4 regions of the Photobacterium sp. CCB-ST2H9 genome follow, and region 1 is predicted to be linked to each of the others. Evidence: predicted binding sites of a transcription regulator. Region 1 holds the regulator's gene; each other region holds the start of a gene.
The links. The regulator CRP, encoded in region 1, controls carbon source genes, mostly activating them, when cyclic AMP is high. The targets are predictions, from matches to a motif close to TGTGANNNNNNTCACA.
Positions count from the first base shown of each region.

Region 2: the regulator CRP is predicted to act here: its motif matches at 3,829-3,844, upstream of cdd (cytidine deaminase).
Region 3: the regulator CRP is predicted to act here: its motif matches at 1,894-1,909, upstream of rppH (RNA pyrophosphohydrolase).
Region 4: the regulator CRP is predicted to act here: its motif matches at 2,897-2,912, upstream of L4174_RS13035 (NupC/NupG family nucleoside CNT transporter).

Region 1 is NZ_CP100425.1:306,425-314,372, forward strand. Features, by position in the region: gene L4174_RS01315 (DUF1338 domain-containing protein) at 1-651, shown strand, start outside; gene L4174_RS01320 (hypothetical protein) at 751-960, opposite strand; gene crp (cAMP-activated global transcriptional regulator CRP) at 1,143-1,775, opposite strand; gene L4174_RS01330 (OsmC family protein) at 2,050-2,454, shown strand; gene L4174_RS01335 (YheU family protein) at 2,488-2,709, shown strand; gene L4174_RS01340 (phosphoribulokinase) at 2,836-3,705, shown strand; gene L4174_RS01345 (hydrolase) at 3,762-4,733, opposite strand; gene L4174_RS01350 (PLP-dependent aminotransferase family protein) at 4,758-6,158, opposite strand; gene L4174_RS01355 (LysE family translocator) at 6,289-6,891, shown strand; gene L4174_RS01360 (TIGR02444 family protein) at 6,926-7,399, opposite strand; gene L4174_RS01365 (ABC transporter ATP-binding protein) at 7,386-7,948, opposite strand, start outside.
Region 2 is NZ_CP100425.1:1,713,247-1,721,194, reverse strand. Features, by position in the region: gene sbcB (exodeoxyribonuclease I) at 322-1,743, shown strand; gene L4174_RS08100 (hypothetical protein) at 2,049-2,591, shown strand; gene L4174_RS08095 (CidA/LrgA family protein) at 2,655-3,032, shown strand; gene L4174_RS08090 (CidB/LrgB family autolysis modulator) at 3,032-3,709, shown strand; gene cdd (cytidine deaminase) at 3,952-4,839, shown strand; gene L4174_RS08080 (DMT family transporter) at 5,012-5,920, shown strand; gene L4174_RS08075 (hypothetical protein) at 5,982-6,383, opposite strand; gene acnA (aconitate hydratase AcnA) at 6,546-7,948, opposite strand, start outside.
Region 3 is NZ_CP100425.1:2,892,380-2,900,327, reverse strand. Features, by position in the region: gene L4174_RS13350 (NADP(H)-dependent aldo-keto reductase) at 1-223, opposite strand, end outside; gene L4174_RS13345 (DUF6482 family protein) at 440-742, shown strand; gene mutH (DNA mismatch repair endonuclease MutH) at 753-1,427, opposite strand; gene rppH (RNA pyrophosphohydrolase) at 2,064-2,585, shown strand; gene ptsP (phosphoenolpyruvate--protein phosphotransferase) at 2,606-4,861, shown strand; gene L4174_RS13325 (sulfite exporter TauE/SafE family protein) at 4,865-5,662, shown strand; gene lgt (prolipoprotein diacylglyceryl transferase) at 5,755-6,561, shown strand; gene L4174_RS13315 (thymidylate synthase) at 6,658-7,509, shown strand; gene L4174_RS13310 (Na/Pi symporter) at 7,588-7,948, opposite strand, start outside.
Region 4 is NZ_CP100425.1:2,824,516-2,832,463, forward strand. Features, by position in the region: gene deoC (deoxyribose-phosphate aldolase) at 1-577, opposite strand, end outside; gene L4174_RS13030 (XapX domain-containing protein) at 980-1,150, opposite strand; gene L4174_RS13035 (NupC/NupG family nucleoside CNT transporter) at 1,468-2,751, opposite strand; gene L4174_RS13040 (TatD family hydrolase) at 2,963-3,757, opposite strand; gene L4174_RS13045 (hypothetical protein) at 3,750-3,950, opposite strand; gene L4174_RS13050 (ImpA family metalloprotease) at 4,179-6,857, shown strand; gene prfC (peptide chain release factor 3) at 6,956-7,948, opposite strand, start outside.

The DNA.
Region 1 (7,948 bases):
CCGGGTGTGAGCCTGGATGTGCTGGCTGCACCATTCATTGCGATTGGTTACAAGCCGTGCGGAACGTATCACTTCGAGCAGAAGAAACTGTATGCGGAGCACTTTGAGCATCCGAACCCGGCTGCACCGAAAGTCTTTATCAGTGAACTGCTGGTCGGACAGTGCTCGGCGGATCTGCAAAATACCGTGCGTGAGCTGGTGAAGCAGATTCCTGATGGCGCAATGAAGGATGGTGCTTTCCTGTACGGTGGCCGTTTATGGGATCTCGATTACGCGACCTATGAGAAGCTGGCCGAGGAAAGTGAGTACGCGGGTTGGGTTGCTGCCCACGGTTATGGTGCGAACCATTTTACTGTCAGCGTAAATCAGCTGGAGCAGTTTGCGGAAGTTGCAGAGGTGAACAGCCTGCTGCGCCACAACGGCTTCACCATCAATGAATCGGGTGGTGAAGTGAAAGGTAGTCCGGAAGTGCTGCTGGAGCAGTCATCAACGATGGCTGATCGGGTGGAAGTCCGCTTTACCGATGGTATCCGTTCAATTCCAGGCGGTTTCTATGAGTTTGCCAAGCGGTATCTGCAGGAGAACGGGGAACTCTACCCGGGCTTTGTGGCTGCGTCGGCGGACAAGATCTTCGAAAGTACGAATATGTAAGACAGGTATCTTTGCTCTGTCATTAAACAGCGGCCTCTGGGCCGCTGTTTTTTTATCTGGGGGGGCTGAATGCCATATCTCGTGCTGTGAGAGGGCTTGTCAGTGCTGTTGATCCAGCGGTTGCATCCAGTCATCCGATTCACTTGGGGGGCTGGTCAGACACAGGTAGGCTTCCTGCTCCAGGAGCTGCCGGGGAGACTGAAAACCTGTCATTTCAACCGAGGCAGAGAGGAAACGTCCTCTGGTTACGACAGGGCGCGGGGGAAGCTGATTGTGCTGGGCATTTGGGGCAAAACGTTCGATATCCATATCTGCACATCCACATAGTACTGATACGCCAAATGTAGCAACAGAGGGATGGAAGGCAACTGAAAAAATGTGAAGTGTCCTGAGAAAACAGCTGTAATCACAGGGTATGCCCGGCAGAAATAAAAAAAGCCGCGTTTGCGGCTTTTTATTGTACTCACATTGGCTGCATCACCGGAGAGTGATCAGCGTGTTCCGTACACAACGATGGTTTTACCGTGGGCAGAAATCAGGTTCTGCTCTTCCAGCATCTTCAGAATGCGGCCAACGGTTTCACGGGAACAGCCAACAATCTGGCCGATTTCCTGACGGGTAATTTTGATCTGCATGCCGTCCGGGTGAGTCATGGCATCCGGTTGTTTTGCCAGATTCAGCAGGGTCTGGGCAATACGGCCAGTCACGTCCAGGAATGCCAGATCACCGACTTTCTGGCTGGTGACTTGCAGACGGCGTGCCATCTGTGCGGACAGACGCATCAGGATATCCGGATTAACCTGGATCAGCTGACGGAATTTCTTAAAGGAAATCTCAGCCACTTCACATGGTGTTTTCGCACGAACCCAGGCAGTACGCTCCTGGCCTTCTTCAAACAGGCCCAGTTCACCAATGAAGTCGCCCTGGTTGAGGTAAGACAGGATCATTTCCTTACCTTCTTCATCCTTGATCAGAACGGCGACGGAACCTTTGACAATGTAGTAGAGGGTCTCTGCTTTCTCGCCAGCATGGATCAGTGTACTCTTCGACGGGTACTTATGAATGTGGCAGTGAGAAAGGAACCACTCCAAAGTTGGATCTGTTTGCGGTTTACCTGGAACCATATTACTAACTTCCTCTGCAGTGTGTTGCCCAACAACGTCATTCCTTGCATTGGGGTTGGGTAGAACAATACTATTGTTTGCCAACTAGCATATTCAGTCAACGGCTGGGCTGCAAGCGCATGTGAACATTCAGACCAAGAGTTTAACTTTTTTCGTCATGCATTGCTTGATATTGCGCGGGGATAAATGAACATTTTGGACACTTTACTGTGCACATGATCACACCGTTGTGACTTAGTGATAAAATCCGGGTTTTTGTAGTAAGGAGTAACGCATGCAATCACGTGTGAAATGGGTCGAAGATTTGACTTTTATCGGCCAGTCTAACTCGGGCCACAGTGTGGTCATGGACGGGAACGGCGGCAGTAAAGCGCCCAGCCCGATGGAACTGGTCCTGATGGCTGCCGGAGGCTGCAGCTCGGTGGATGTGGTCGATGCGCTGAAAAGTGCCGGTCAGGCGATTACCGCCTGTGAGGCACAGATTGATTCCGTGCGCCGCGAACAGGCACCGCGTTATTTCACCTCGGCCAATCTGCATTTTGTCGTCACCGGTCATCATCTCGATGACGCTCAGGTTGCCAAAGCTGTCAGCGATTCACTGGAAAAGTACTGCTCCGTGTGCCTGATGCTGGGCAAAGGCGTGACCCTGACTCATTCTTACCAGATTGTCGCGGCATAAGCCGTTGTCATCTGGGTTAATCAGGTAAGTTGTATGATCATTCCCTGGCAAGATATCGATGCTGAAACGCTGACCAACCTGATTGAACACTTTGTCCTGCGCGAGGGCACCGACTACGGTGAGCAAGAGCTGAGCCTGGCGCAGAAAGTGGACAAGGTACGCCAGCAATTGGCGGCGGGAGAGGCCGTGATTATGTATTCCGAATTGCACGAAACGGTGGATATCAAACTACGTCGCTCGCTTCGCACAGAATAAAGCTGCCATACTCAGAGGTGACAGCAGAAAACGGAAGCTGGCGCCGACGGATGCGGTCGGATGCTTGACTGCATCCATTTGCCCTGTTAATAACTGATTCCGTTTGGATAAACGACAAGGTATGTCATGTCTGCAAAACACCCAATCATTGCAGTAACAGGTTCCTCCGGAGCAGGAACGTCCACCACTTCGGAAGCTTTCCGCAAGATGTTTAATATGCTGAATATCCATGCGGCATGGCTGGAAGGGGACAGTTTTCACCGTTTTACCCGTCCGGAAATGGATGTGGAGATCCGCAAAGCCAAGGAGCAGGGGCGCCACATCAGTTATTTTGGCCCGCAGGCGAATGACTTTGCGCTGCTGGAAAACTTTTTCCGTCAGTACGGCGAAGACGGCAGCGGAAAATACCGCCGCTATCTGCACACGTTTGATGAAGCCGTGCCCTATAACCAGATGCCGGGCACTTTTACGCCCTGGCAGGATCTGCCGGAAAATACCGATCTGCTGTTTTATGAAGGCCTGCACGGCGGCGTCGTGGATGGCGATGTCAATGTTGCACAGCACGTCGACCTACTGATTGGCATGGTCCCGATTGTGAACCTGGAATGGATTCAGAAAATCGTGCGGGATACCCGCGATCGCGGCCACTCCAGAGAAGCAGTGATGGAGTCCATCGTCCGTTCAATGGATGATTATCTCAATTACATTACTCCGCAGTTTTCCCGGACCCATATTAACTTCCAGCGGGTGCCGACGGTTGATACCTCCAACCCGGTCAGTGCGAAAGCCATCCCCAGTCTGGATGAGAGTTTTGTGGTGATCCGTTTCCGTGGCATCAAGAATGTTGATTTCCCGTATCTGCTGGCGATGATCCAGGGCTCGTTTATGTCGCGCCATAATACGCTGGTGGTGCCGGGCGGGAAGATGAGCTTTGCGATGGAGCTGATCATGCGGCCGCTGATCCAGCAGCTGATCGATACCGGGAAAATCGGATAACCGGGCCTCATTGAAAAAACGCCTGTGCAGGTTTGCCAGGCGTTTTTTGTTTCAGGTTAACCCCTGAGTTTTTTTTGAAACCAGGCCGGTACGGTCTGGTCCAGCCAGAACGTCGGCTCGCGCCAGCTGCCGCTGATAAAACCGACATGGCCCCCGTATTGGGTCAGGTGATACTCGATATGGGCAGGCAGCGGCTGTGTCGGGATGACTGCCGCCGTCATGAAAGGATCGTCAGCGGCATGAATCACCCGCAACGGGGTCTGTACCTGCGCCAGTTTTCCCAGTCCGCTGCAACGTTGGTAGTAGTCGGCCGCATCAGCAAAGCCATGCAGCGGCGCTGTGACGGTATCGTCAAACTGTCGCAGCGATGCGATTCCAGCAATCTGTTCGGTCTGAAAGGGCAGCAGGTCCGGTAACGCAGCCATTTTTTTCAGCATATTTTTCTTCATGGAACCGAGCAGGTAGCGCTGGTAGACCCGGGAAAACCCCTGTTCAATCCGGGACGAGCAGGCTGACAGATCCAAGGGCGGAGAAATGACCTGAGCTGCGGTCAGTCCGGATGCTTCGCCGGTTTCAGCCAGATAGTTCACCAGCATATTACCCCCCAGAGAAACTCCAACCGCCAGCAATGGATGATGCGGAAAACGTTCGCGTAACTGGTCGATGAAGTAACGTGCATCACTGGTTTCACCGGAGTGATAGCTCCGGGCCTGACGGTTAATTTCCCCGCTGCATCCGCGGAAATGCATCATCACACCCAGCCAGCCCTGCTGTCTGGCCGCAAAAAGCAGACTGTGCGCATAAGGGCTGTGGAAACTGCCTTCCAGCCCGTGAAAGAGGATCATGATTGGCATGTGTGCCGGGTGCTGCTCGGGCGCGGCCGTCCAGACCAGGTCGAGAAAATCATCGTCCGGGGTCTGAATCCGCTCCGTCAGAGGTTCGAACAGGGCCTGACGACGGAACAGTCGTGGCAGAATGGTTTGCAGGTGTGCGTTGCGCAGGCCGGTTGCGGGCTGAAAGTGCTTCATGGTGTTCTCCAGCTGTTCTGACCGTCAGAGCGGGAAATCCGGGTAAGGCGACTGAGTCAGCAGCTCAGCCAGAATCGCCAGACCCTGTTCAAGTTTATCATGACTGTGCGGCGCACTGATGGCCAGACGCACTGCCTGCTGAATTGTGCTGCCCGGCGGCGTGAACAGTTCAGCGGATTTGACCACCACATCCCGGGCTTCGGCGGCAGTAACGAAGTCACTCAGGCGCCAGTGATCAGGCAAGGTCAGCCAGGCGTGGAAGCCCGGTAACTGATACTGAACCTGATACGGCTCCAGATAGCGTTCGAGCAGTCGGGCTCGCTGCTGCATGTCTTGCCGGATCTGCTGTAATGCCCGGTCGGCATCTCCCTTACGGATCAATTCGCAGGCCAGTGCACTGAGCAGCGGGCTGATCATCAGGCAGTGATGGTGCAGCGCCGTGTTCAGTCGGGTCTGATGTTTTAACGGAACCTGGATGTAGCCAAGCCGCAGGCCGGGTGCCAGACATTTGGAGAGGCTGCCGAAGTGGATCACCTGCTCGCTGTCGAGATTGACCAGAGGCGGCGGTGTCTCTGACGGTAACAGGCCGTTGACATCGTCTTCAATGATCAGCACCTGATGACGGCGGCAGACTGCCAGTATGGCTTCACGCCGTTCCCGGCTCATGGTGGCCGCTGTCGGGTTTTGTAGGGTGGGCGTACAGTACAGCATCCGCGGCTGGTACTGACGGCAGGCTATCTCCAGACTGTCTGGGAGCAGGCCTTCTGCATCCATCTCCACGGCTTTGACATTCATCTGCATCTGTCGGGCCAGTCCGAGAAATCCGGGATAACTCACCTGTTCGGTCAGCAGGGTATCGCCGCTGCGGCAAAAAACAGACAGAACGAGCTGAATTGCATGTTGCGCCCCGGACGTGAAATGCATCCGGGCGGGATCGAGCTGGACGCCGTGTGTACTCAGCCAGTGGCTGATGACCTCACGATGCGCCGTCAGACCTTGCGGGTCCTGATACAGCATTAGATGATTGAGCAGATCCGGATGCTGACTCAGCGTCTGCATGGCGCTGGCCATCATCGCAGATCTGTCGATTGCAGGCGGAATATTATAACCGAAATTACATTCGTCCGGTGCCTGGTTCGGATAGCTGAACACCCAGTCCGGGCGGTTGCGCGGGCAGACATATGTCCCGGCGCCGACTCTGGCTTCAACCAGCCCCCGTCGTTCGGTTTCCGCGTACGCTCGGGTGATGGTGCCAACCGTCACGCCGAGACGATCGGCCAGTGCGCGGTGAGTCGGCAGTTTGCTGCCTGCAGCCAGATGTCCGGATTCGATTTGCTGCGCGATAGCCTCGGCCAGCCGGCGGTAAATCGGACGCCCGTCTTCGCTCTGCCGGAGAAAGGCTTGCTGAATTGTCTCAATTGTCATGGTGACAATAAATCCTTTGATTCCAATTTATCCCCTTGTTAGGCTGCATTTTGACCTTAATTTTGGTTGATATGCAAGCTCAACATTAAATTGTATCGATACAATAAGAATTATCTTCATGGAGTAAAACATGAACATTGAATGGCAGTTTTTGATTTCACTGATGGCATTCGCTGCGACGATGACGGGGACCCCGGGGCCGAACAATATGATGGTCACCGCTTCAGGGGCGAATTTTGGCTACTGGCGGACGATCCCGCACATCCTCGGGATCGGTTTCGGTCTGGTCAGTATGATTCTGCTGGTGGCCGCAGGGCTCGGGGTAATTTTTGTCCGTTATCCGGTTCTGCATGAGGCACTGCGCTGGCTGGGGAGCGCATACTTGTTGTATCTGGCCTGGAAAATTGCCACGGCAGGCGGAAAAGTTCAGGTGGATGACCACGATGCCCGGCCGATGTCTTTTGTCGCAGCAGCGATGTTTCAGTATGTGAATCCGAAGGCGTGGATGATGTCAGTGACTGCGATCAGCACTTTTACCTCTGCAGGTGAGGCTTTCTGCTCCTCAGCCCTGACTGTGGCGACGGTTTTTTATGTGATTGGGTTTCCCTGTGTGTCGCTCTGGGCCGGATTCGGGACGCTGATTGGTCGCTGGCTGAATCAGCCTCAGGCAAGGCAGCGTTTTAATCTGACGATGGGGACACTGACGGCGGGGTGTGTGGCAATGATTTGGTAAGGCAGATGCCTGCCTTACCCTGATTGAAGAACGGTCAGCCCCGAATCTGTAATGCCAGGTTGTCCGCTTCCAGCCGCTGACAATACTGACCCAGGTTATCGGCGGGTGGCGGCAGAGCCGCTCTGGGTTGCTGAGCCTGATGATTCAGGCAGCTAATCAGATCCTGCTGCTGGTTCTGCTCCAGCATGAGTTCAAAGTCGATCATCTGCTGATAGCCCGCAGAGTCCAGCTGGGGTTTCAGATTGCGGCGTAACTGACGATAAGCCGTCAGTTGTGTTTCGGTTGCAGCCAGAGCCTGCTCCAGCTGGCGGATTTCAGTTGCCGACAGGGCGTACTGCTGGGTATCGAGCCAGTGCAGCAGCAGCGCCAGATTGACGTTTCCCTGAAATTCGTCCTGCAGTTGCAGGCATGCCTGGCTGACGCCTTCTAAGCTGTAGTGCTGGAGGCAGAAGCGCCAGAATAAATCGGCCTGAAAGCCTTGAACCCTCGGGTGATCAGTTGCTGACATTGAATTCCTGCTCCATGCTTTCAAGTTGCTCCTGCAATTCCATCCATGCCATTTCGACGTCTTCCAGCTCATTTTTGGCCTGGCTCTGCGTCTGCAGTGCCTGATTCAGCCGCACCTTGTTTTCGGCTTCGTAAATACTGCCATCGGAGAGTGCCGCTTCAGCCTGAGCCAGAGTCTGGCTCAGTTTCTCCATCTGAGTATCCAGTTTCTCAATCTGTTTCCGCAGCGGTGCGGTCTGTTTGCGGAATTCGGCTTCCAGACGTTTTTGTTCTTTGCGGGAGGCAGCACTGTTGTCCTTGCTGGCTGATTCCGGCTTGGTGGCCTGTTGTTCCCGGCGCTCGTTACGTTGCTGTTCGGTCAGCCATTTGTGGTAATCGTTGAGGTCGCCGTCGAATGGCTCAACCTTGCGGTCATGGACCAGATACAAATCATCGGTCGTCGCCCGCAGCAGGTAACGGTCGTGACTGACGATTACCATCGCACCTTCGAAGGACTGCAATGCCAGTGTCAGTGCCTGACGCATGTCAAGATCCAGGTGGTTGGTCGGTT
Region 2 (7,948 bases), 1.4 Mb from region 1:
TCCGTCATGATTTGATGTATCAGCCTTGCCTCCTTCAGGGGAGTTGCGGGATACTTACCTATCTTGATTTACAGGCTGTTTCCGTTGATTCGGCAGTCTGAAATCGTCAGGTGTCATCCTTGAACATGCCCGCATTGAACAATCATGAAAGCGTTCGATTTGGACACACAGAGCAAACTTTTGGACGCAGTTTAGACACAAATGCAAACCCAATCCGAGATTGCTCTGGAATGAACGACTGTGCAGAGAAACTGCACAGCACAGAAAAGCCTCTGAGAGAACAAACAGTTACGATGAATTCAGCGGCTTCAGGAAACAACGATGAATGATACAAATATGCCAACATTGTTTTGGTTGGACTACGAAACGTTCGGTGCCAGCCCGGCGACAGACAGGCCCTGCCAGTTTGCCGGGGTGAGAACCGACATGGATTTGAATGTGATTGGTGAGCCGCTGGTGATTTACTGCCAGCCGCCCAGCGATTACCTGCCTTCTCCGGAAGCCTGTCTGATTACCGGTATCACACCGCAGGAAGCCATGGAAAAAGGTCTGCCGGAACACGAGTTCATTGCCCGCATCCATGCAGAGTTATCTAAGCCGAATACCTGTGTGATTGGCTATAACAATGTGCGGTTTGATGATGAAGTCACGCGCTATACCCTGTACCGCAACTTCTACGATCCTTATGCCTGGAGCTGGCAGAGCGGCAACTCGCGCTGGGATATGCTGGATATCATGCGTACCTGCTATGCGCTGCGTCCGGACGGTCTGAACTGGCCGACCAATGAAGACGGCTTCCCGAGTTTTAAGCTGGAAGATCTGTCTGTCGCGAACGGCATTGAACACAGCAATGCGCACGATGCCATGGCGGACGTTTACGCGACGATTGAACTGGCGAAGAAAGTGAAAACCAGCCAGCCAAAGTTGTTCAGTTATCTGTTCAACTTGCGCCATAAACGCAAGTTACAGGAACTCATTGATATCGCGGAGATGACACCGCTGGTTCATATTTCAGGCATGTTCGGCTCTGAATGCGGCAACACCAGCTGGATTGTGCCCATGGCGTGGCATCCGGATAACAAGAATGCCGTCATCTGTGTAAATCTGGCGATGGACCCGGCGCCGTTGTTTGAGCTGGATGCCGACAGCCTGCGCGAGCGTCTGTACACCAAACGTGCTGATTTAGGCCCGGATGAGCTGCCGGTGCCGCTGAAACTGGTACATATCAATAAGTGCCCTGTGCTGGCGCCTGCAAAAACACTGACGGCTGACGATGCAGACCGCCTGGGAATCGACCGGGAGCAATGTCTGGTCAACCTGAAAGCGCTGAAGGCACAACCGCAGATCCGTGAAAAACTGCTCACAGTGTTCAGTCAGGACAGAGAGTTTGCACCGAGCGACAATGTTGATACCCAGTTGTACAGCGGGTTCTTCTCGGCGGCAGACAAATCAGCGATGGACATTATTCGTGAAACCGCCCCGGAAGAGTTAGGCAAGCTGGCGTTGCAAGTCGATGACAAGCGGATGAAGCCGCTGCTGTTCCGTTACCGGGCGCGAAACTTCCCGCTGACCCTGGATCATCAGGAACAGCAGCAATGGAAGTACCATTGTCAGGATTACTTCGAATCGAAGCTGCCAGCCTACATGCAAAACCTGGAAGCAATCGCGATGGAGCACCAGAGTGACGAGCGGAAGATGAAAATTCTGAAATCTGTGTACGAATACGTGGGCAGTCTGGTGTAAAGACTCTGCACGGTAGCAGACGCAGCTCATTAAGGTAAGCGTCTGATCTTCTCCGCTATTTTCAAGACCCCGGACGTCTCTTCGCCCGGGGTTTCTTTTTTCAGACACTTTTCATCCCCTGAAGTTTGAACTTCATGTGAAGGGCATTAACACTTAAAAAAGGTCGCGACGACCTGCAGCTGGTGTTGTCTGTCACGGAACACAGGAATGCGATGACGGCTCAGCCCCGCTGGTTCTCCCATGGTGTATATTGCCAGACTGGTTAAGGAGTCTGTTCGGGCAATAGTTTGGCAGAAGAGATTGTTATGGCAACTGAATCCCTCACCCGCTGTTACCGGTTTAACCGGGTCGATTTCGAACCGGATCTGCGGCTGCTTGTCTGGCCGGATAAGTCAGAGACAGCCCTGACCCTGCACGAATCACGTCTTCTGGAAACCTTGTGTTATTTTGCGGGGGAAGTCATCAGCCATAAAGTCCTGTCTGATAAAACCTTTCTGCCTCAGGATTCACTCTCACAAGTCCAGCAGATTGATCTGGCCTCTGTCTTTAATTCCGTCAGGCGTAAGCTCACGGTGAATGGCATGATGGCAATCCCGGTTGAAGTGCTGCCTCATTATGGTTTCCGGGTCCCCTTACCTAAAGAAACCTGCCGTCATATCCACCGCTTTCACCAACCAACGGCTTTACCTCCCAAACCGCCACGGCATCCTCCCCAAAATGCCGTGAAAACAAGTCGCCCGAAAGTCTCGGCGACTGAACATATTGTCAGGCACAGCCTGATGCATAAGTTGTCTGTCATTTTGCTGGCAGCGGCAGGTGTGGCTATGGTGATCGTGTCGAATATGTAAGCCGTTTGTGTTGGATCAAGTGCAGGCCTCAAAGAATTGTGGTTTAGATCCCACCTTTTTTGTATGATTGCGACACCATTCATCTTCATCCTCGTGTATATGAGCTACTTGCGTTCATTTGCAATCATTGCCATTTTTCTGATGGCCGGGAAAGGATTCCAATCTCTCACACAGATCCCCATTCCGGGCAGCATTCTTGGCATGTTGTTTCTTTTTGCGGCACTTTCTGCCGGACTGCTTCCACCGAACTGGGCCAAGCCCGGATGTCATCTGTTTATCCGCCATATGGCAATTCTGTTCGTCCCTGTCGGAGTCGGACTCATGAATTATCTGGATCTGCTTCAGACCAACGCCCTGCCCGTGCTGCTCAGCACCCTCGGCAGCAGTCTGATTGTCCTATTGTTTGTGGGCTGGTATGTACAGCGTAAGGAGTCGGACTGATGTGGTTGTTCGTCACTCTGATTGTATTCTGGCTGGCCCGTCTGTTGTCGAAGCGTTTTCAGCATCCGGTGCTCAACCCGCTGCTGATCTGTCTGGTGGTCATTATTCCGCTGCTGCTGGTCCTCAACGTGCCTTATGAAACCTACTTTGCAGACAACCGCTGGATTCATTATCTGCTGGAACCTGCAGTGGTTGCACTGGCATTCCCGCTATATGAACAGTTGCCTCAAATCCGCAGCCGCTGGAAAGTGATTGTGACGGCATGTGTGTGCGGCAGCGTTCTGTCCATGCTGGCCGGCACAGCAATCGCGCTGGCACTGGGCGCCGATTTACAGCTGACCGCCAGTATTTTGCCAAAATCGGTCACAACCCCCATCGCCATGGCCGTGGCTCAGCAGATTGGCGGAGTTCCTTCACTGGCCGCGGTCATGGTACTGATCGCAGGTGTCTTTGGCGCCGTTTTAGGTTACCCGCTGTTCAAACTTGCCCGCATCACCCATCCGATGGCAAAAGGCTTAAGCATGGGGACTGTGGCGCATGCGTTAGGAACGGCCAAAGCTGCCGAGGAAAACTACAAAGACGGCGCATTCAGCTCTCTGGCTCTGGTCTTGTGTGGTGTGATTACGGCAGTGCTCGCCCCGGTCATCTATCCGTTGCTGTTATCTGTTTTTCAATAATTCTTTACACATTCCCGGAAGAAGTATCACAAACGCTGTGTGCATCTGCTCCCACAGGAAAGATGCACACTTATGCGATCTTTACTGCATTGAAATTCAGACACATTTCTCACAAAACCTGTGATAACACTCACTAAAATGCAATAAGAATGAAATAACTCAGGATCAATAGTGACTATGATCACAATAATTATTCTTGACTGCTCTAGAATGCTTTAGTGAATTCACATAGGAGAATCACTATGCGCGCTGAAGTTATGGACGCTTTAGGCCAACTCCCGCTCGAACTGTCACAGGCGCTGAAGCCTGTCATGACTGCTCCAGGCTTTGACGCCACTCTGAGCAAAGAAGAATTTGAACACCTGATGACTGTGACTCAGCTGTCAGATGCAGACCTGCGTATTCAGCTGCTGAAAGTTGCTGCTGCCTATTCCATTGCCAGCCTGTCGAATTTCTATGTCGGCGCGATTGCACGCGGCAACTCCGGCAGACTTTACTTTGGTGCAAATATGGAGTTTGAAGGGACGTCGATGTCTCAGACGGTCCATGCGGAACAATCGGCCATCAGTCACGCGTGGCTGAAAGGCGAAACGGGTATCACTGATATCACCGTAAATTACTCGCCTTGCGGCCACTGCCGCCAGTTTATGAATGAACTCAGTACGGCACAAAGCCTCATGGTTCAGTTACCTGAGCGCACACCAAAAGCATTGCAGACGTACTTACCGGAATCCTTCGGGCCTGCTGATTTGGGCATCACCGATTTGCTGTTGTCAGACCATTCAAAAGGTCTGAGCCTGGATTCAGACGATGCACTCCTTCAGGCCGCTTGTCAGGCTGCAGATAAGTCTCACGCGCCTTACAGTAAAAACTTTGCCGGTGTCGCGCTGAAAGCCAAAGATGGCCGGGTCTTCACAGGCATGTATGCCGAAAACGCAGCATTCAACCCAAGTCTTCCGCCCTTACAGGTGGCGATGATCGATATGAATATGGCGAATTATTCGCTGTCAGACATTGCTGAAGCCGCATTGGTTGAGCAGAAGAGCTCTTTAGTCAGTCTGCTGGCTGATACACAAAACACGCTGGAAAGCTTTCACCCGGATATCCAGCTGTCATACGCAGCAATCTGACCCGATAAAAACAGGGAAACTGACTGAAACGGATTCAGCAATTCATTCCCTTACAACTTTCCTTGTAGCCGTCAAAGCCGCTTGTTTTGTCGGCTTTTTTTATGAATAAATATTTGGTGCTATGCAGTCATCAGAGTATGATTTCAGATTATTTTTGACTTGAACAATACTTATGACGCATCGACACAATCCAATTCAGGGTGCCTGCTGGATGTTAACCGCAGGATCAGCCTTTGCTGTGGTCAACAGCATGGCGCAGTACCTGAGTGTAGTTTTTCACTTGCCTTCAACAACTGTCGGTCTGATCCAGTACTTTATCGCGCTGATTGTCATGCTGCCCTGGCTGTACAGTATCGGGCTGCGTCAGTCGCTGAAAACCCAACATTTTGGCATGCACTGTTTCCGGGTTTTCCTGTCTGTGATTGGTATTCAGCTGTGGCTCTGGGCACTCGCATATCCGGTGCCCATCTGGCAGGGCATTGCATTACTGATGACGTCTCCCCTTTTTGCCACCGTCGGTTCAGGTTTACTGCTGAAAGAAAAAGTCGGCTTTGTCCGCTGGGTTGCGACGCTGGCTGGGTTTTGTGGCGCAATGATCATTCTGGAGCCCTGGTCCGACAATTTTAACTGGGCATCATTATTGCCGGTGGGTGCGGCATTTTTCTGGGCAAGCTATTCATTAATGGTGAAGAAGATGTCTCACCATGACTCCCCGAGCACCATGGTCGTTTACCTGTTGCTGCTGATTACCCCCTTTAACCTGTTTCTGGCCGTGCCGGATTTCACCATGCCTGAAGGCCGGGAAACCTGGTTACTTCTGCTGGGAGCCGGTGTTTTCACTGCGCTGGCCAACTGGGCCATTGCCAAAGCTTACGCTGTTGCTGACGCTTCATTCGTCCAGCCGTTTGATCACGCCAAACTGCCTCTGAATGTCCTGGCCGGATTTATGGTATTTGGCTGGGTACCGCCGGGACGTCTGTGGTTAGGGGCAACCATTATTATTGCCTCAGTTGCCTTCGTCACTCAGTGGGAAAGACGCAAACCGATGCTGCAATCCGCAACCATCAGGAATGCATCCTGACCGGATCAAAAAAGCTGGCATATAAGCCAGCTTTTTTCTTTTGAATCGGTTCAACCGTCAATCAGAAACGTACCCGGACGCCCATTGCGGCTTCAAGCTCCACATCGACATCTTCAACCATGTAGAGCGTCGGACCGACTTCACCATACAATTCAAACTGGTTAACCGGGATTTCCAGACCAACACCAGAACGGATACCAAACTTATCGTGGTGATCATCAACGAACTGCGCCCCGACAAAGGTATAACCCATGTTGAGCTGCGGGTTTTGGGTCAGCGCTCCCAGGTTAAAGGTTTTATCGACGGCCACGCCAAAATCGTCTAAACCCAAAGAGAAACGCAGATCATTCTGCTTATACTGCACGCCACTCATCGGTGACCCCAGAAAAATACCCGCAGATTGTGATGCAACAGCGGACGCAGACAGTCCGCACAATAACAAACCAATCAAAGACTTCTTCATGTTACTGTCCGTTTATTTTGAAAGCACTCTGATTTACAGAGCTATTTTGAATACTGTTGTTCTACTTTATCTGTAATTTCTCAACAATACGAACCTGTCACCATACTTATGACAAATAATTGACATAGAATCTGTCAATTACTCATCAGCTTACTTCGTCAATCAATCTGCATCGATCAGGTTTCTCAATACGTAATGCAGGATACCGCCGGCTTTCAGATACGCCATTTCTGTCTGTGTATCCACCCGGGCGCGAACCGGATAACACTGAACCTCTCCCTGCGTGTTCACCACTTCAAGGGAAAGCGCTGCTCCCGGAGACAGTGCATCAATCCCTTTGAGACTCACCTGCTCCGTGCCGGTCAGGTTCAGTGTGTCGAGCAAGCCGACAGGTAATTCAACCGGAATCACCCCCATGCCCACCAGATTCGAGCGATGAATCCTTTCAAAACTTTCGGCCAGGACGGCTTTGACACCCAGCAAGCGCGTTCCTTTTGCGGCCCAGTCACGGCTGGAGCCCGTCCCATATTCTTTCCCGGCGAAAATGACCAACGGTACATCCTTCGCCTGATATTGCATGGCGGCATCGTAAATCGGCATGGTTTCACCAGTAGGCTGAAAAAGCGTGTTCCCGCCTTCCTGTCCCCCCAGCATCCGGTTTTTGATACGGATGTTGGCAAAGGTTCCCCGCATCATCACCTCATGATTCCCGCGCCGGGAACCATAAGAATTAAAATCTGCAGGACGAATGCCCTGCGCCTGCAGATACTGACCCGCGGGACTGTCGGGTTGAATACTTCCGGCCGGAGATATGTGGTCAGTGGTGATCGAGTCACCAAATACCGCCAGAATCGCCGCGTTGTGAATATCTTCCAGCGGCTGAACCGGCTGAGTAATCGTTTCAAAGAATGGCGGCAGCCGGACATAGGTTGAATCTGATTGCCACGGATACGTTTTCCCCGAATCCACCTGAATCTGCTGCCAGTGTTCATCTCCGGAGAAGATGTCGGCATATTCCTGCCTGAACAGGTGATTCGTGACCGATTTCATGACTGTGGCTAGCTCTTCCTGCGATGGCCACACATCTTGCAGAAACACCGGGTCGCCATTCAAATCCTCGCCCAGCGGCATGTCCGTCATATCGATGCGGGTCGTCCCTGCCAGCGCAAAGGCCACGACCAGTGGCGGAGAAGCCAGCCAGTTGGCTTTCACCAGCGGATGCACCCGCCCCTCAAAGTTTCGGTTTCCGGACAGGACTGAGGAAACCGTCAGGTGATTATCCTGTATCGCGGTTTCAATCGGTGCCAGCAATGGGCCTGAGTTACCGATACAGGTTGTGCAGCCATATCCCACCAGCTGAAATCCCAGTTCGTCCAGATAAGGCTGCAAACCAGACGCAGCGAGATACCGGGTCACGACTTTCGAACCGGGCGCCAGCGAGCTCTTTACCCAGGGTTTGCGTTTCAGACCTTTTTGAACCGCTTTTTTGGCCAGCAGACCGGCCGCCATCATCACGCTGGGATTGGAAGTATTGGTGCAGGAGGTAATTGCAGCAATCACAACAT
Region 3 (7,948 bases), 1.0 Mb from region 1:
TTTTCAGCCAGCTGCCAATATAGGATTCTGTCAGTCCCTGTGTTTCTGCTTTGGGCGGTACCGGATACATTTCAGCAGTATCGATCAGGTTGACACCGCGCTCCAGAGCGAAGTCGAGCTGGCTGTGGGCTTCGGCTTCGGTATTCTGTTCACCAAATGTCATGGTACCCAGACCAATCTGACTGACTTCGAGAGATGAATGGGGGATCTTATGGTATTTCATTTGCCCTCCTTGGACCGCAAATTCACTTTGACTATAACCTAGGATGTAGCGGCTGAAAAGCGGCAGGAAAATAGGGGGTTAGCACAAAATGTGCCGGTCGTTTTGTTGCGACAATAATGCAAGCCTGACCTTAGAGCGCCGGGAACAAAGTGGCCGCCTTGCTGAACGGACAATGTTCGCACATAGTTAAATCAGTTCCCTGACTGAGGAGTGGCCATGAAATTGTCCCAATTCAAGCACTGGGTGAAGTCGCCCGGTGAGGATGTGCCGAGATGTGTGCTGACCAGTTATGCCGGTCAGGCGGCTTATTTGATGGAAGTCGAGTACAGGCACCACCTTGAGCCGTTGAAAGATGACGACGATAATACACTGCACTTTCAGAATATGGAGCAGGTGAGGGAGTTCTTGAGGCCGCTGGGCGTGAAATCGATCACGCTGCGAATGATCGACCCGCATGACGAATTTTCCCCGGACGGCAAACCACAATGCTGTCAGGACGAGATGACAATTCCACTGTAATTCCGGGCTGTCAGAGCATGAAATGGCGGGCCAGCAGTTCGGCAGTAAATTGTGTTTTGAGATAAAAGCCGCGTGGCAGGGTTTTGATGGGCTGGCCGTTGGCCCCATAGGCTTCTGTCAGGGCTTTGCTGTTGGCCGCTTTCGGCCGGAGTTGCAGGACTTCACCATGCCGGGCGGTGATTTGTTCCACTTTGCCCAGAACGATCAGATCCATCAGTTCTTCCCAGTCGCGCCGCAGGCGAGCTTCTTCATCTGCTGAAGGGCTCCAGAGCAAAGGAGAGCCGACATGGCGTTCAGCCAGCGGAATTTCGCGTTCACCTTCGACTGGAATCCACAGTACCCGCGCCAGTTTGTGTCTGATATGGCTGTTTTCCCAACTGACGCCATGCAGGCCCGTCAGGGGGGCGACGCAGACAAAGGTGGTTTCCAGAGGTTTCCCCTGGTGACTGATCGGGATCGTTTTCAGTTCAATACCAAGCTCGGTAAAGTCGGGGACAGGCTGACTGCCGGCTGTGGCACCCAAATGCCATTCCAGAAGCTGGCCGACCCAGCCTTTATCACGACGCAGATCCGGTGGGGTGACTTGTCCTGCCTGCTCGGCCAGTTCTCCCAGCGTGTAACCAGCAAGTGCCTGTGCCCGCGCCAGCAGCTCGGATTCAGAGGTTGGGGGAGAATTTTGGGGCATCGTCATTAGCAGGTATGTCGTACAGGCAATCAGAGAACAGCGTATGGTAACACAATCATCAGGATCCGGGAGAGCTTGCGATAAAGATCAGCCCGACGGTGGAGATCTTCTCCAAAGATATCCACAGGTAATTTTTCGAACAAAGTGCACATTCTCTGAGCTGGATGGATTTACAGGGTATTGCGTGGAATTTGAACGACGGTCTGGTGTTTATTTCACCAGGCACCTCCCTGAGTTGTGGATAAATGTAAAGTTGGTTGATCTTTGACCACCGCTGAAGATCCGCTGAATAAGATTGAATCTATTCTCATAGATATACGTAATAATTGATTTTAAGTTAATGGTTTTTAAGTGATTATTTATTCTGTTCATATCCGAAATAAGAAACCGCTTGTTTTGGTTTTGTTGATTAAATCAGCAATAACAGAGTTTCTACACAAAACTATCCACAGAAAGCGTGAATAAATGTGGGAGAGGTCTCATTTCTCTGTTTATAACCTCCTGTTCAGTGAGAAGTTATCCATAAAGTGAGTGCCAGGTAGGAAAAAACAGTGATTGATGACAATGAATGTTTACCCTGAGCCTATTTCTGTGAAAAAATCACTGTTAATTGATATTTTTACTTGAGGTCGTCCAGTGATTGATGGCGATGGATACCGCCCTAATGTGGGGATAGTTATCTGTAACAGCCATGGCCAGGTATTTTGGGCTCGACGATATGGACAACACTCTTGGCAGTTTCCGCAAGGCGGTATCGATGAGGGGGAAACTCCTGAACAGGCCATGTACCGTGAACTGTATGAGGAAGTGGGTCTGACCAAAAAGGACGTCAGGATTTTGGCATCCAGCCGCCATTGGCTGAGATACAAGTTACCGAAGCGTCTGGTCCGGTGGGACTCCAAACCGGTTTGTATCGGGCAAAAGCAAAAGTGGTTTTTGCTGAGTCTGGAGTGCGATGAGTCTAAGGTGAACATGCAGCGTGGCACCACCCCGGAATTTGATGGCTGGCGTTGGGTCAGTTACTGGTATCCGGTACGTCAGGTTGTGTCCTTCAAACGGGATGTATATCGCCGGGCGCTGAAAGAATTCGCGGCGATGGCGATGCCGTTTAAGGAACGTAAGGAACGGAAATCGAAACGTAAAAACAGGCGAGGTTAACCCAAGGGATCATAATGCTTATGCTGACCCAGCTCAGAGAAATCGTAGAGAAAGTTGCCAGCGCGCCGACCTTGCTCGAAGCGTTGGATGTCTTGGTGGTCAGTATTTGTGATGCAATGAAGACGGAGTGTTGCTCTGTCTACATTGTGGATGAGCATCGGCAGCAATATATGCTGATGGCGACCCAAGGGTTAACCAAACCCTCATATCAGGTTGGGCTCAGTTTTAATGAAGGTCTGGTCGGTCTGGTCGGCCGCCAGGCGGAACCCGTCAACGTGGCTGATGCCAGCAGTCATCCCAATTTTAAGCATATCCCCGGTACCAACGAAGAATCCTTCCGCTCCTTTTTTGGCACACCGATTATTCATCAGCGTAAAGTTCTTGGCGTACTGGTGATTCAGCAGCGCGAAAAGCGTGAATTCACGGAAAGCGAAGAGTCCTTTATGGTGACGCTGGCGGCACAGCTGGCGGTCATTCTGGCGCATGCAAAAGCACAGGGGATGTGGCCGGATCAACGGGATGGCCTGCATCTGACCGGATCCGCTGCATCCACAGGCGTTGCGGTTGCAAAAGCCTGGTGGGACGACAACCAGCCAAGATTGGAAGTGGTGAGCCCGGCATCCTGTCTGGACCGGGAAGCCGAGCAGGAACGATTGAGCATTGCCATTGAGATGGCCAGCAATGAATTTCGTCGCCTGCGCAAACGCTTCGATAGTGAACTTCACAAAGAAACTCTGGCGATTTTTGATCTGTTCAGCCACTTGCTGAACGATCCGATGCTGCGGAAAGATCTTTTCTCCAAAGTTGCAGGCGGTGATCAGGCAGAGTGGGCTGTCCGGCAGACCGTGGAAACGTATTCCGCACGTTTTGCCAATATGAAAGATGATTATCTGCGGGAACGTGCGCATGATATCCGGGAGCTGGGGCAGCGTTTACTGTTCTTTCTGCATAATGAGGAAGGGATCGAGCATCAGTGGGATGCGCCGATTGTTCTGCTTACCCGAGAGCTGACAGCCGCCATGCTGGCCAGCATTCCAAGAGACAAGCTGGCTGCCGTGGTGGCGCAGGAAGGTGCTGCAAACTCCCATGCCGCAATATTATCCCGTGCCCTGGGGATTCCGGCGATCATGGGGGTCGATTTTATTCCTGAAAAAGTTCATAACACGCTGGTGGTTGTGGATGGCTACCGGGGCGACCTGCTGATCGAGCCGAACAGGCAGGTTCTGGCCGAGTACAAACGACTACTGCGAGAAGAAAACGAGCTGACCGCACTGGTCGAGCAGGATCTCGATAAAGCGGCAGTCACGGCAGATCAGGAAAGAATTTTTCTGTATCTCAACGCCGGGCTGAGTGCTGATACCAATATTGCGGTGAATAAGGGCGTGGATGGGGTCGGTCTCTACCGGACTGAAGTGCCGTTTCTGCTGCAGCGCAGTTTTCCTTCCGAAGAAGAACAGGCGGCTCAGTACCGTGCCATCCTGACGTCTTACCCGAATAAATCCGTGGTGATGCGTACACTGGATATTGGTGGTGACAAGCCGCTCCCTTATCTCACCATTGAAGAAGACAATCCTTTTCTGGGATGGCGTGGCATCCGCTTCACGCTGGATCACCCGGAAATTTTTCTGATGCAGGTCAGAGCGATGCTCAAGGCGAGTATTGGTCTCGACAACATGGATATCCTGTTGCCCATGATCTCCGGGATCCCGGAGCTGGATGAATCCAAAGCCTTGATTGAGAGAGCGTTTGAAGAAGTGTCCGCGTTTGCTGAAAGTCAGGGAAAAAGTTTGCGCAGACCGAAGCTGGGGATCATGATTGAAGTCCCTTCCATTCTCTATCAGCTGCCGGCTTTGAAAGACCGGGTGGATTTTATTTCGGTGGGCAGTAATGACTTAACTCAGTATTTATTGGCCGTTGACCGGAACAATTCACGGGTCGCGAATGTCTATGATGCTTTCCACCCTGCTGTCATGCAGGCACTGAAACATATTCAGAGCGTCAGCGAGTCGCTGGCCATGCCTGTGAGTGTCTGTGGTGAGCTGGCGGGGGACCCGCTTGGTGCGTTGTTGCTGGTTGGTATGGGGTACCGCTCTCTGAGTATGAATACCCGGAACGTTGCCAAAATTAAATATGTTCTGCGTCATACGGCACTCAGTGATATGGAGCAACTGGCAGCTCAGGCACTGACGGCGACCTTTGGTCAGGATGTGCGTAAGATGGCGACATCCTTCGTTGAACAGCGTGGTATGGGTGGTTTTATCCGTGCAGGGAAATAATTGATGCCAGAGATGTTGTGGCTGATCCTGATGTGTTTGGGGTTGGGAGCTGTGGTTGGTCTTCTGGCCGGGTTGCTGGGGATAGGCGGAGGTTTGCTGATTGTACCTGCATTGGTCTGGTTACTGCCTCATATCGGGATTGACACAGAGTTAGTCATGCATATTGCACTGGCGACCTCACTGGCCTGTATCGTACTGACTTCAGGTTCTTCAGCCCGAAGCCACCTCCGGTTGGGAAATGTGGATATTTCACTGGTCAAATTACTGGCACCGGGGATGATTTTGGGCGGACTGGCTGGCAGCGCAGTCGCGGAATGGGTACCAACAGTTTGGCTGCCAAAGATATTTGCTGGTATTGTGCTGCTGTTAGCGTTGCAAATGCTGTTATCGCTGAAAGTTTCAGGACGTCATCCTTTACCTGGTGGGACAAAAATTGTCGGCAGTGGCAGCATCATTGGATTGGTTGCCAGTCTGGCCGGGATTGGCGGTGGCTCGCTGACCGTGCCATATCTGAGCTGGTATGGTGTGGAAATGCGGCGTGCTATCGGGACGGCGGCGTTTTGCGGCTCCATTATAGCGGTAGCCGGTATGGCTGGCTTTATTGTCGCCGGCAGCGGAGATTCCTCTTTGCCGCCTTATAGTGTGGGGTATGTGTATTTGCCTGCGCTGCTGGGGGTGGTGTGTACCTCGGTGCTGACAACCCGGTTCGGCGCCCGAATGGTCAGCAGTTTACCGACGCAGACCCTGAAGAAAATATTTGCCATCTTCTTGTTATTTATTGGCGGCAAGATGTTGTTTTAGAGTAAGCCTGTCTGTGGATTGGCGTGAGAGCACCCGCGAGCATGACCGTTCACGAGTGCTGCTTTCATTGATTAACCAAGAGTATGTTTTGAATGAGTCAAGGCTATCTGACGTTTCCTAATTTTGATCCGGTTCTGATTGAAATCGGCCCGCTGGCTGTACGCTGGTACGGTCTGATGTACCTGCTGGGTTTCATGTTTGCGCTCTGGCTGGCGAACCGCCGGGCAGATAAATCCGGCAGCGGCTGGACACGTGATCAGGTGAGTGACCTGCTGTTTTTCGGTTTCTTAGGGGTTGTGATTGGTGGCCGGGTTGGCTACGTACTGTTTTATAACTTCGAGATGTTTCTGGCTGACCCGCTGTATCTTTTCAAAGTATGGACCGGCGGGATGTCCTTCCACGGCGGATTGCTGGGTGTGATGACAGCCATGCTCTGGTATGCCCACAGAAATGGCCGCCGTTTCTTTGATGTGGCTGATTTTGTTGCACCGTTGGTACCGTTCGGATTGGGCGCAGGCCGGCTGGGGAATTTTATCAACGGAGAACTCTGGGGCCGTGTTACGGATGTCCCCTGGGCCATGGTGTTCCCGACTGGCGGACCGCTGCCGCGTCATCCGTCTCAGTTATACGAGTTTTTCCTGGAAGGGGTGGTCCTGCTGATTATCCTTAATATCTTCATTCGGAAACCGCGTCCGGCCGGAGCGGTATCTGGTCTGTTCCTGCTGGGATACGGGAGCTTCCGTTTCCTGGTGGAATACTGCCGCGAGCCGGATGCACAACTCGGCCTGTTTGGGGGCTGGATCAGCATGGGACAAATACTGTCTCTGCCGATGGTGTTTGGCGGTATTCTGTTGATGGTCTGGGCCTACAAAAGGGCTGGCCACCATCGCACCGCTTAACCGCATTGAAGACATGAACAGGCAGCCAAAAGGCTGCCTTTTTTGTGTTATGCTTGCCGCCAGAGTATTTCCTGCCAATTCAGGTCAAGAGAGTCAATGAAACAGTATTTAGATTTATGCCAGCGGATTATTGACGAGGGCGAGTGGGTTGAAAATGAACGTACCGGTAAACGTTGTCTGACACTGATCAATGCCGATCTGACCTATGATGTAGCCAATAATCAGTTTCCCCTGATCACGACCCGGAAAAGCTTCTGGAAAGCGGCAATTGCTGAATTGCTCGGTTATATTCGCGGCTATGACAATGCGGCGGATTTCCGCGCACTGGGTACCAAAACCTGGGATGCCAATGCCAATGATAATCAGGCCTGGCTGAATAATCAGCACCGAAAAGGTACGGATGATATGGGACGTGTCTATGGTGTGCAGGGGCGCAGCTGGCGTAAACCTGATGGCAGTACATTAGACCAATTGCGAAAAATTGCAGAGAACCTGAGTCGCGGTATCGATGATCGCGGTGAAATCCTGACCTTTTACAACCCGGGTGAGTTTGAGATGGGCTGTCTGCGTCCGTGTATGCACACACACACATTTTCGCTGCTGGGCGATACGCTTTATCTGACTAGCTACCAGCGATCCTGTGACGTGCCTTTAGGACTGAACTTTAATCAGATTCAGGTCTTTACATTGCTGGCACTGATGGCGCAGATTACTGGCCATAAGGCGGGTAAGGCGTATCACAAGATTGTGAATGCACATATTTATGAAGATCAGCTGGCACTGATGCGTGATGTACAGCTGAAGCGTGAGCCTTTCCCGTCACCACGCCTGATCATCAACCCGGAGATTCAGACGCTGGAAGATCTGGAAACCTGGGTTACGCTGGATGATTTTCAAGTGGAAGGCTATCAGTACCACGATCCGATCCAGTATCCTTTCTCGGTGTGATTGAACAGTTCAAGTGATAAAAAAGCCCCGCTCTTTCGAGACGGGGCTTTTTTGTTGCGATGGTCTGTGTGCAATGGTTCAGGCGGTGAAAGCCAGAATACCGCCTGGAATCAGGATAAAGACCAGTCCCAGATAGGCTGCAACTGCTGCTTTGCTCTTTACGGCCATCTCGCCCAGGAAGAAAGCACATTTGAGTGGCAGTTCGCGCAGGAACGGCAGGCCGAAAATCAGCAGGGTTGCCATCACGTTGAAGCTCAGGTGCACCAGTGCAATTTGCAGGGCAAATACAGCGTGGTCACCGGAAATCGCCGTAGCAGCCAGCAGGGCCGTGATGCAGGTGCCGATGTTTGCGCCCAGTGTAAAAGGATATACATCACGGACCTTCAGCACCCCGGTGCCAACCAGCGGCACCATCAGGCTGGTGGTGGTTGAAGACGAC
Region 4 (7,948 bases), 1.1 Mb from region 1:
GCACGCCCATGTCTTTGATCACGGTCAGCATAATCTCAGCGGCTTCCGGAGTTGCATTCACAGGCACCTTACCGGTAGAAGTCTTGATGAAGTCAGCACCCGCCTTGATAGAAATTTCTGAAGCCAGACGGATCAGCGCCGGATCTTTGAGTTCACCGGTTTCAATGATCACTTTCAGCAGGATGTCGCCACACGCCGCTTTACACTGTTTCACCAGCTCAAAGCCGACTTCTTCGTTCCCTGCAATCAGAGCACGGTACGGGAAAACCACGTCCACTTCATCAGCGCCGTAAGCCACTGCAGCCTTGGTTTCTGCTACCGCAATCTCAATGTCATCGTTGCCGTGCGGGAAGTTGGTCACTGTGGCAATGCGGACTTCCGGCGTGCCCTGCTCGCGCAGTTGCTTTTTGGCAACCGGGATAAAACGAGGATAGATACAAATTGCCGCAGTATTGCCTACCGGGGTTTTTGCGTTCTTACACAGCTCGATCACTTTGGCATCCGTATCGTCATCGTTCAGTGTGGTCAGATCCATCAGTTTTAACGCACGCAGTGCCGCTGTTTTTAAATCGCTCATGACTTTCTCCAGTCGAAATTGCTCTACCAAGTGTTCTGCTCCGCTGTCCCAGACCCGGCTCCTTTGCCAGCCATTGTAGCCACAGAGAAACAGAAGCGGACTTGATTCCGTGAAGACTCAGGCTAACCTGATTGACATCCTTTTCACCGCGTAAGTGGGTTTCCGAACGCTTTCCGAACGGGTAATCCCCTTACCAGCCATTCAGTTCACAGCCTGATTCACAAAAAAAACATCAGACTGCTTTCATGCAGAATCCATCATTCTGCAACCTTTCGCTGTCATATTACCAAGCCATATTCAGGCGAACCATCATTCAGACGTTTCCCTGCGTGGATAATGTGTTGACCAATTCACCCGGTGGCTGACGGCTTTTCCGCAGGCTGAAATCCTGCGTCTTCACACTCAGGAAAAGAACCGTTCGATGATCCACTGATACAGCTGACCGCCCACATAGACGCCAACAATGCCCATGACGCCTGATAATACTGGCGGTGCCGGAATCGGCAGTTTCAGTGCTGAAAATAACAAACCAACGATGACACCAGCGAGTAAAGCGAATACAACTTCATTCATGGCCTGCTCCAGTCCGGTGGCAGCCGCTGACACCGCGACAGCCGGAAAACACTCACAGAGTGTAGACCGCAGGCAACGAAGTGTCCTTTTTCCCGGTTGACCTCAGGAGACATGCTTCGCAAGGGTATAGCATGCGCGTCAGGGCAAGAGGAAAAAAGGCCGCAGAACCGCTTTTTGCTATTTTTTACCAGAAAAGATTCAGATAGTTACTGAATTTGTTGGAAAGGCGAAAAACTGTCCATCTGTCTGACAGACAAATAAAAACGCCACAGCAAACATACTGTGGCGTTTTTGTGCCTAATTAGATTCTGTTCGTCTTACAGTGACAGGAACAGACCTGCAATCGTTGCAGACATCAGGTTAGACAGGGTACCCGCGGCAACGGCTTTCATACCGAAGCGAGCGATGTCGTGACGACGGCTTGGAGCCAGACCGCCCAGACCACCCAGCAGGATTGCAATTGAGGACAGGTTTGCGAAACCACACAGTGCGAAGGAGATGATTGCACGTGTCTTCTCAGACATTGCAGCACCTGTTTCAGCAATCACCATGCCGCCATCAGCTACATCTTTCAGGTAAGGTGTGAAGTTCAGGTAAGCAACAAACTCGTTCACAACCAGTTTCTGACCGATGAAAGAACCGGCAACTTCAGCTTCGTTCCATGGCACACCAATCAGGAAGGCCAGTGGCTTGAAGACATAACCCAGGATCAGTTCCAGAGTCAGCTCAGGCATACCGAACCAGCCACCGATACCACCCAGCATACCGTTGATCAGCGCGATCAGACCGATGAAGGCCAGCAGCATCGCACCTACGTTCAGTGCCAGTTGCATACCGGAAGACGCACCCGCTGCAGCCGCATCAATTACGTTTGCAGGTTTGTCATCGTGGCTGTCATCGTCGCCGCCCATTTGCTCAACAGGCTTCTCAGTTTCAGGCTTGATGATTTTCGCAAACAGCAGACCACCAGGAGCCGCCATGAAGGATGCCGCGATCAGATATTCCAGAGGAACACCCATCGATGCGTAACCTGCCAGTACACCACCCGCAACAGATGCCAGACCACCACACATGACCGCAAACAGCTCAGACTGAGTCATTTTAGGTACAAACGGACGCACAACCAGTGGTGCTTCAGTCTGACCTACGAAAATGTTTGCTGTTGCAGACATAGATTCGGCACGAGAGGTACCCAGAGCTTTTTGCAGTGCGCCACCCAGAATGTTGATGACAAACTGCATCACACCCAGATAGTACAGCACGCTGATCAGCGCAGAGAAGAAAACGATAACAGGCAGTACTTTCAGTGCGAAGACGAAACCGCCGCCACCGAAGACTTCAAACATCTTGCCTGATACCAGGCCGCCGAACAGGAAAGAAATACCCTGATCACCGTAACCAATCACATTGGCAACAGCTTGCGATACACCATACAGCGCATCACGGCCTACCGGTACATACAGAACGAATGCACCAAAGAAAAATTGGATGGCAAACGCGCCCCCAACAGTACGTACGTTAATAGCTTTGCGGTTATCAGACAGCAGCACGGCTACCAGCAGCAGCACAACCATCCCAACCAGGCTCATAAACAGGCTCATGGTTTATGGCATCCCTATAGTTAAAATTTGGCGTCTCGACAATTCGGCTCACAAGGAGTCGGGCGCATTATACGCATGGCAACTATCAGCATGTAATGCACACGTCACACTTTGGTTGGCAACCGAGTGAAAGTTGAACATCAAGTGTGATAGCAGTCACACTCAAGTTCCACTTGATGCACAATAAAAAGCCAAATAAACGTCAGAATCTTCAAATTTGAGAAGGCAATGCAAACAAGACTTCTGCATTTTTGTTAGTGGCCTGTGTTAACTGGGCTACTGACTCTGATCTCAGTTCCGTCAGAGCGTTCAAAACCTGCACGACTCTGTCCGGACGGTTCGGCTCTCCCTGGAAACCAGCCGGTGGCATATCCGGCGCGTCAGTTTCCAGCAACAATGCATCAAGAGGCAACTGAGCTATTGTAGTGCGAGTTTTGTTTGCTCTGCGATAGGTGATCGTACCACCGACACCAATTTTGATACCTAGATCAAGAAGTTGAGTCGCTTGCTGCAAACTGCCACTGAAAGCGTGATAAACCCCTCCCCGAACCGGCGGACAGGATTTCAGACACTTCAGCAATTCAGGGAAAGCCTTCCGGCAATGAAGAATCACGGGCAGGTTAAACTGATTGGACAGGGAAAGCTGTGCTGAAAGCCAGTCGGTTTGCTGGCGACGGTCCGCATCCGGAATGGCGAAATCGAGCCCGCATTCGCCCACCGCAACACAACACGGGTCATTCCGGGCCTGTTCAAGCGCCTGTTCCAGCCGTGCCAGCGTCTGTGGTCCGTGCTCCTCTGCAAAGAACGGATGCATCCCCAGGGCATAGGACAGCGCCGGTGCCGTCGGCCCGCCGGTATGACACAGATTTCTGACCTGCTGCCAGTTCCGCTCCCCGACCGACGGAATCACGATATGGCTGACACCGGCCTGCCGGGCCAAATCGAGATAGTAGTCGGAATTGTCCGCAAAGGGCGGGAAATCAAAATGGCAGTGGCTGTCAATCAGTTGCACGCGGCTCACCGTTGTCTCGGGCCTGGCTCTGGCAGGTTTTCAACCGGGCTGCCCGCTGCGCAGGATGACGGGCATCATCTTCATCATAGCGGACCGGCGCACAACAGCGACGGTTTTCCGGAATCAATCCCATGCGCTCACACCAGGCGTCGTACCGTGCAAGCCAGCTTCGAATGACGTTCAGCATTTGTATGGACTCAAAAAAGAAGAGAGCCTGATTATTTCAGGCTTGCCGAATGAAAGAAACGGCTCCCGCATATTTTCGGGACTCAAAGCACCGGCGCGGAAACACAGTATTACATCCATCACAGTGCGATAAATTTTTCGCGATTCACCCCAAGTTTTCTGGCATTTCACATATAAAACTGCCGTTTATGATACTAAGCATCATAAAACTCATAAAAACGACTTCAGAATGAAAAAGCTCAGTTCCATACTTTTATGTCTTTCGCTGGCAGCATGCGGCGGTGGCGGAGATACAAAAAATGACGGCCAGAATGCAAGCGGGGCAAACTTGCCCCTGGATCCGATCAATGCCGCGGTGAAACTGGGCGATCCCAGACTCCTGCCCAGCGACAGTGCTGCACTGGAACAACGCATCGCAACCATCATCAGTAAGGAACATTCCAGTCTGGCTTCGCTACAGAGCCAGATTTTTGGCCAGAATACGATCCAGTACGATCCCGGCAGAAACTCCCGCTATTTCAGCCTGAAGCATCTGACCAGTGCGAAAGAACTGATCACGGGAAATCAGGGCTATCCCCTGGTTACCCTGAGAGATGCCAAAGAGCGACGCAGCGTGGCCTTTGGCACCAATATCCTGCGTGAGCTGGATGCCGGTTCCCACGGCGATTTTGCATCGAACATGCAAAAAATCATCGACTGGCTGCTGGTCCCCGCACTGAGCACGGGCCGCTCCGACCTCAAAGTGTCGTTTACGCTGCTCAGCAGCAGTCACTTTAATCAGTCCAAAAACTGGCTGCAAAGCCGCTACCCAAACCTGACGTTTACCCTGTGTGAAGATGAAGCTCAGCTGTCTGACTGCCTGTCACAAGCCGATCTGATCATCACCGGGACCAGCGGTTCGTTCAGCGAGCACAGTGTAACCACTGCACTGGATGCAGCAGCAGCCCGCAAGCGCGCCATGCTCTATGTGCACACCAACAGCTGGAACTCAACGCCACTGACCAATCCGGTTCTGAGCTACTTTGGCGTACAGACGCAAGCCGTCGGCGGTGCCGGCAATTATTTTATCCAGGATAAAGCCAGCTGGTCGTCAGCCGCAGAGATGCGGGACCAGACCGGCTCTCTATCCGGCATTGAAACACTGATTACCCGTCTCCGGGACAACAGCTTCAGCTTCCATATTGCAGATTGCGAAGATGACAATAACAGCTGCGACAATCTTCCGGCCTTCGGTACCGAGTTTCTGACACCGGCAGAATCACTGCGTGCCATTGTTCGCAATGTTGATGAATCCGCGACCGACATCTTCACATTGCCGGATGATTACACGCTGGAAAAACACCTGATCCTGCTTGCAGATCAATACCGGAAAAACGTCCGTTTCCCGATGTCAAAAAACAGCACCCCGACACTGACGTTTTTGAGAAGCTACTTTGCCGACCATCTGGTGTATAACACGCGTCAGATCAATCCGGTCCAGCCGGATCTGGGGAATTTCAGCCGCACCGATTTCAGCCATGTCTCCCCGGCAGAGCAAACCGTCACGCTGACCAGCCGGACTCCGTGGCGTGCCGCCGGGGTTTATGCCCTGCCGGGCCAGACCCTGACCGTCACCCGGACCGACCCTCACAGCGACGTGGCCGCCCGGATTTTTATCAATACCCAGCGTGCGACCGCCACCAAGCCGATGGCACCGAATGACGGCTACAACCGGCCGAAATTCCTGCAGTCACATCCGGTCACCATCCAGGCCGGCGAGACCATCCACCTGACATCACCTTATGGCGGTCCGGTTCAGGTTGGTTTTACAGACAAAGGGACCGAGATGACCTTTGCATTTCGTCAGATTGGCCAGCATCCGTACTGGAAACCGGGTGAGAATGATGCTGCCTTCATCACGGCGGTGAACAACAACGCCTACGACTGGGCCGAAGTCGCGACCGAGCATTTTGAGATCCACTCACGAAACAGCCGGATGCAAACCACGCTGTCTGAAAACAGCCGCTGGGATACACCGGGAGAAATGGCCACATTCATCCAGACTTATCACCACAGCGCTCTCCGGGCACTCGCGGGCTATCATGGCGAGAACATTACGCCGATCAGTGAAGTGGATTCTTTTGCTGCTGCCCATACCCTGAATATTCCTGAATGGGATCAGGTTCAGCATATGAATGCCGACCAGCCCACCTGCGGCTACGGCTGCTCGGGTAACCCCTATGATGCCGGCTGGGCATTCAGCGTGCTGGGCCATGGTGACCTGCATGAGGTCGGACACAACGTTGAAAGCGGACGCTTCAAATTCAACGGCTTTGAAGGCCATGCCACCACCAACTTCTATTCCTATTATGCGAAATCTCTGGCAACCGTTAATGAGCCGGGCTATGAGCACCAGTGCCAGTCTCTGCCTTTCGACACCATTCTGGCCGATATCCAGCAAAGTCAGCTGGAAGCCGATCCGGCTGCCTATATGGCGGGACGGGGATACAGCAGCTGGAGTCAGGGCGCGGCACTGGTGGTCGAAATGATGATGCATGCACAGGACAAAGGCGCCCTGAGCAATGGCTGGCACCTGATCCCTCGCCTGCACCTGCTGGACAAAGCGTTTTCGGATGCCGACAACGATGATGCCAGCTGGGATGCAGCAAAAGCATCACTGGGGTTCTCAACGTACAGCCGTGCTGAAGCGGGGACGCTGAGCAATAACGACTGGCTGCTGATTGCTGCCAGTTATGCGACGGGTCTCGACTACCGGCCGTATCTGGATTTGCTGGGCCTGAGCTACAGCAGCAAAGCCGGCAGTCAGGTGGCCGCATTTGGCAATACGGCCGTCGACAAGGCGTTCTTCAAGCCAGCTTCGAACAGCGCCTATTGTGACAGTCTGAACCAGCCCAAGACCTTCTTCTGAGGCCGGATTCACCCATAAAAAAAGCCCCTGAGATCAGGGGCTTTTTTTGTTTCAGTGCAGCGTGCTGTTTCACGACTGTACTTTATCTGTTCTGCGAATCAGTGCTCACGGGTCGCACGGAAGTCAACTTCCGGGAAGCGCTCTTTCGCCAGGTTGAGGTTCACCATGGTTGGGGCGATGTAAGTGAGATTGTCTCCACCGTCCAGTGCCAGGTTCACTTCATTCTTGCGACGGAATTCATCGAATTTCTTCGCATCATCGCATTCCACCCAGCGGGCCGTCGCAACGTTCACACCTTCGTAAATCGCTTCGACGTTGTACTCAGATTTCAGACGGGCCACAACCACGTCGAACTGCAGCACACCGACTGCACCCACAATCAGATCATTGTTCTGCAGCGGACGGAACACCTGGACGGCGCCTTCTTCCGACAACTGAACCAGGCCTTTCAGCAGTTGCTTCTGCTTCAGCGGATCTTTCAGGCGGATACGACGGAACAATTCCGGCGCAAAGTTCGGGATCCCGGAGAACTTCAGGCTTTCACCCTGCGTAAAGGTATCACCAATCTGGATCGTCCCGTGGTTGTGCAGACCGATGATGTCACCGGCATAGGCATTTTCCGCGCGGGCACGGTCACCGGCCATAAAGGTCACAGCATCCGAAATGCTGACATTTTTGCCGGTCCGGACATGGTTCATCTTCATGCCCTGCGTGTAAGTTCCCGAAACGACACGCATGAAGGCAATCCGGTCACGGTGTTTCGGATCCATGTTCGCCTGAATCTTAAACACGAAACCAGAGAATTTCTCTTCTTCCGCTTCGACCTGACGCTCATTCGCCTGACGCGGCAGCGGCGCAGGCGCCCATTCGGTCAGGCCGTCCAGCATGTGGTCGACCCCGAAGTTACCCAACGCGGTCCCGAAGAAGACCGGTGTCAGTTCACCTTTCAGGAACAGTTCACGATCAAACTCGTGTGATGCGCCCAGCACCAGTTCCAGTTCATCACGCAGCTGCCCGGCCAGATCTTCACCCACAGCCGCATCCAGCTCCGGGTTATCCAGACCTTTGACAATCCGTACTTCCTGAATGGT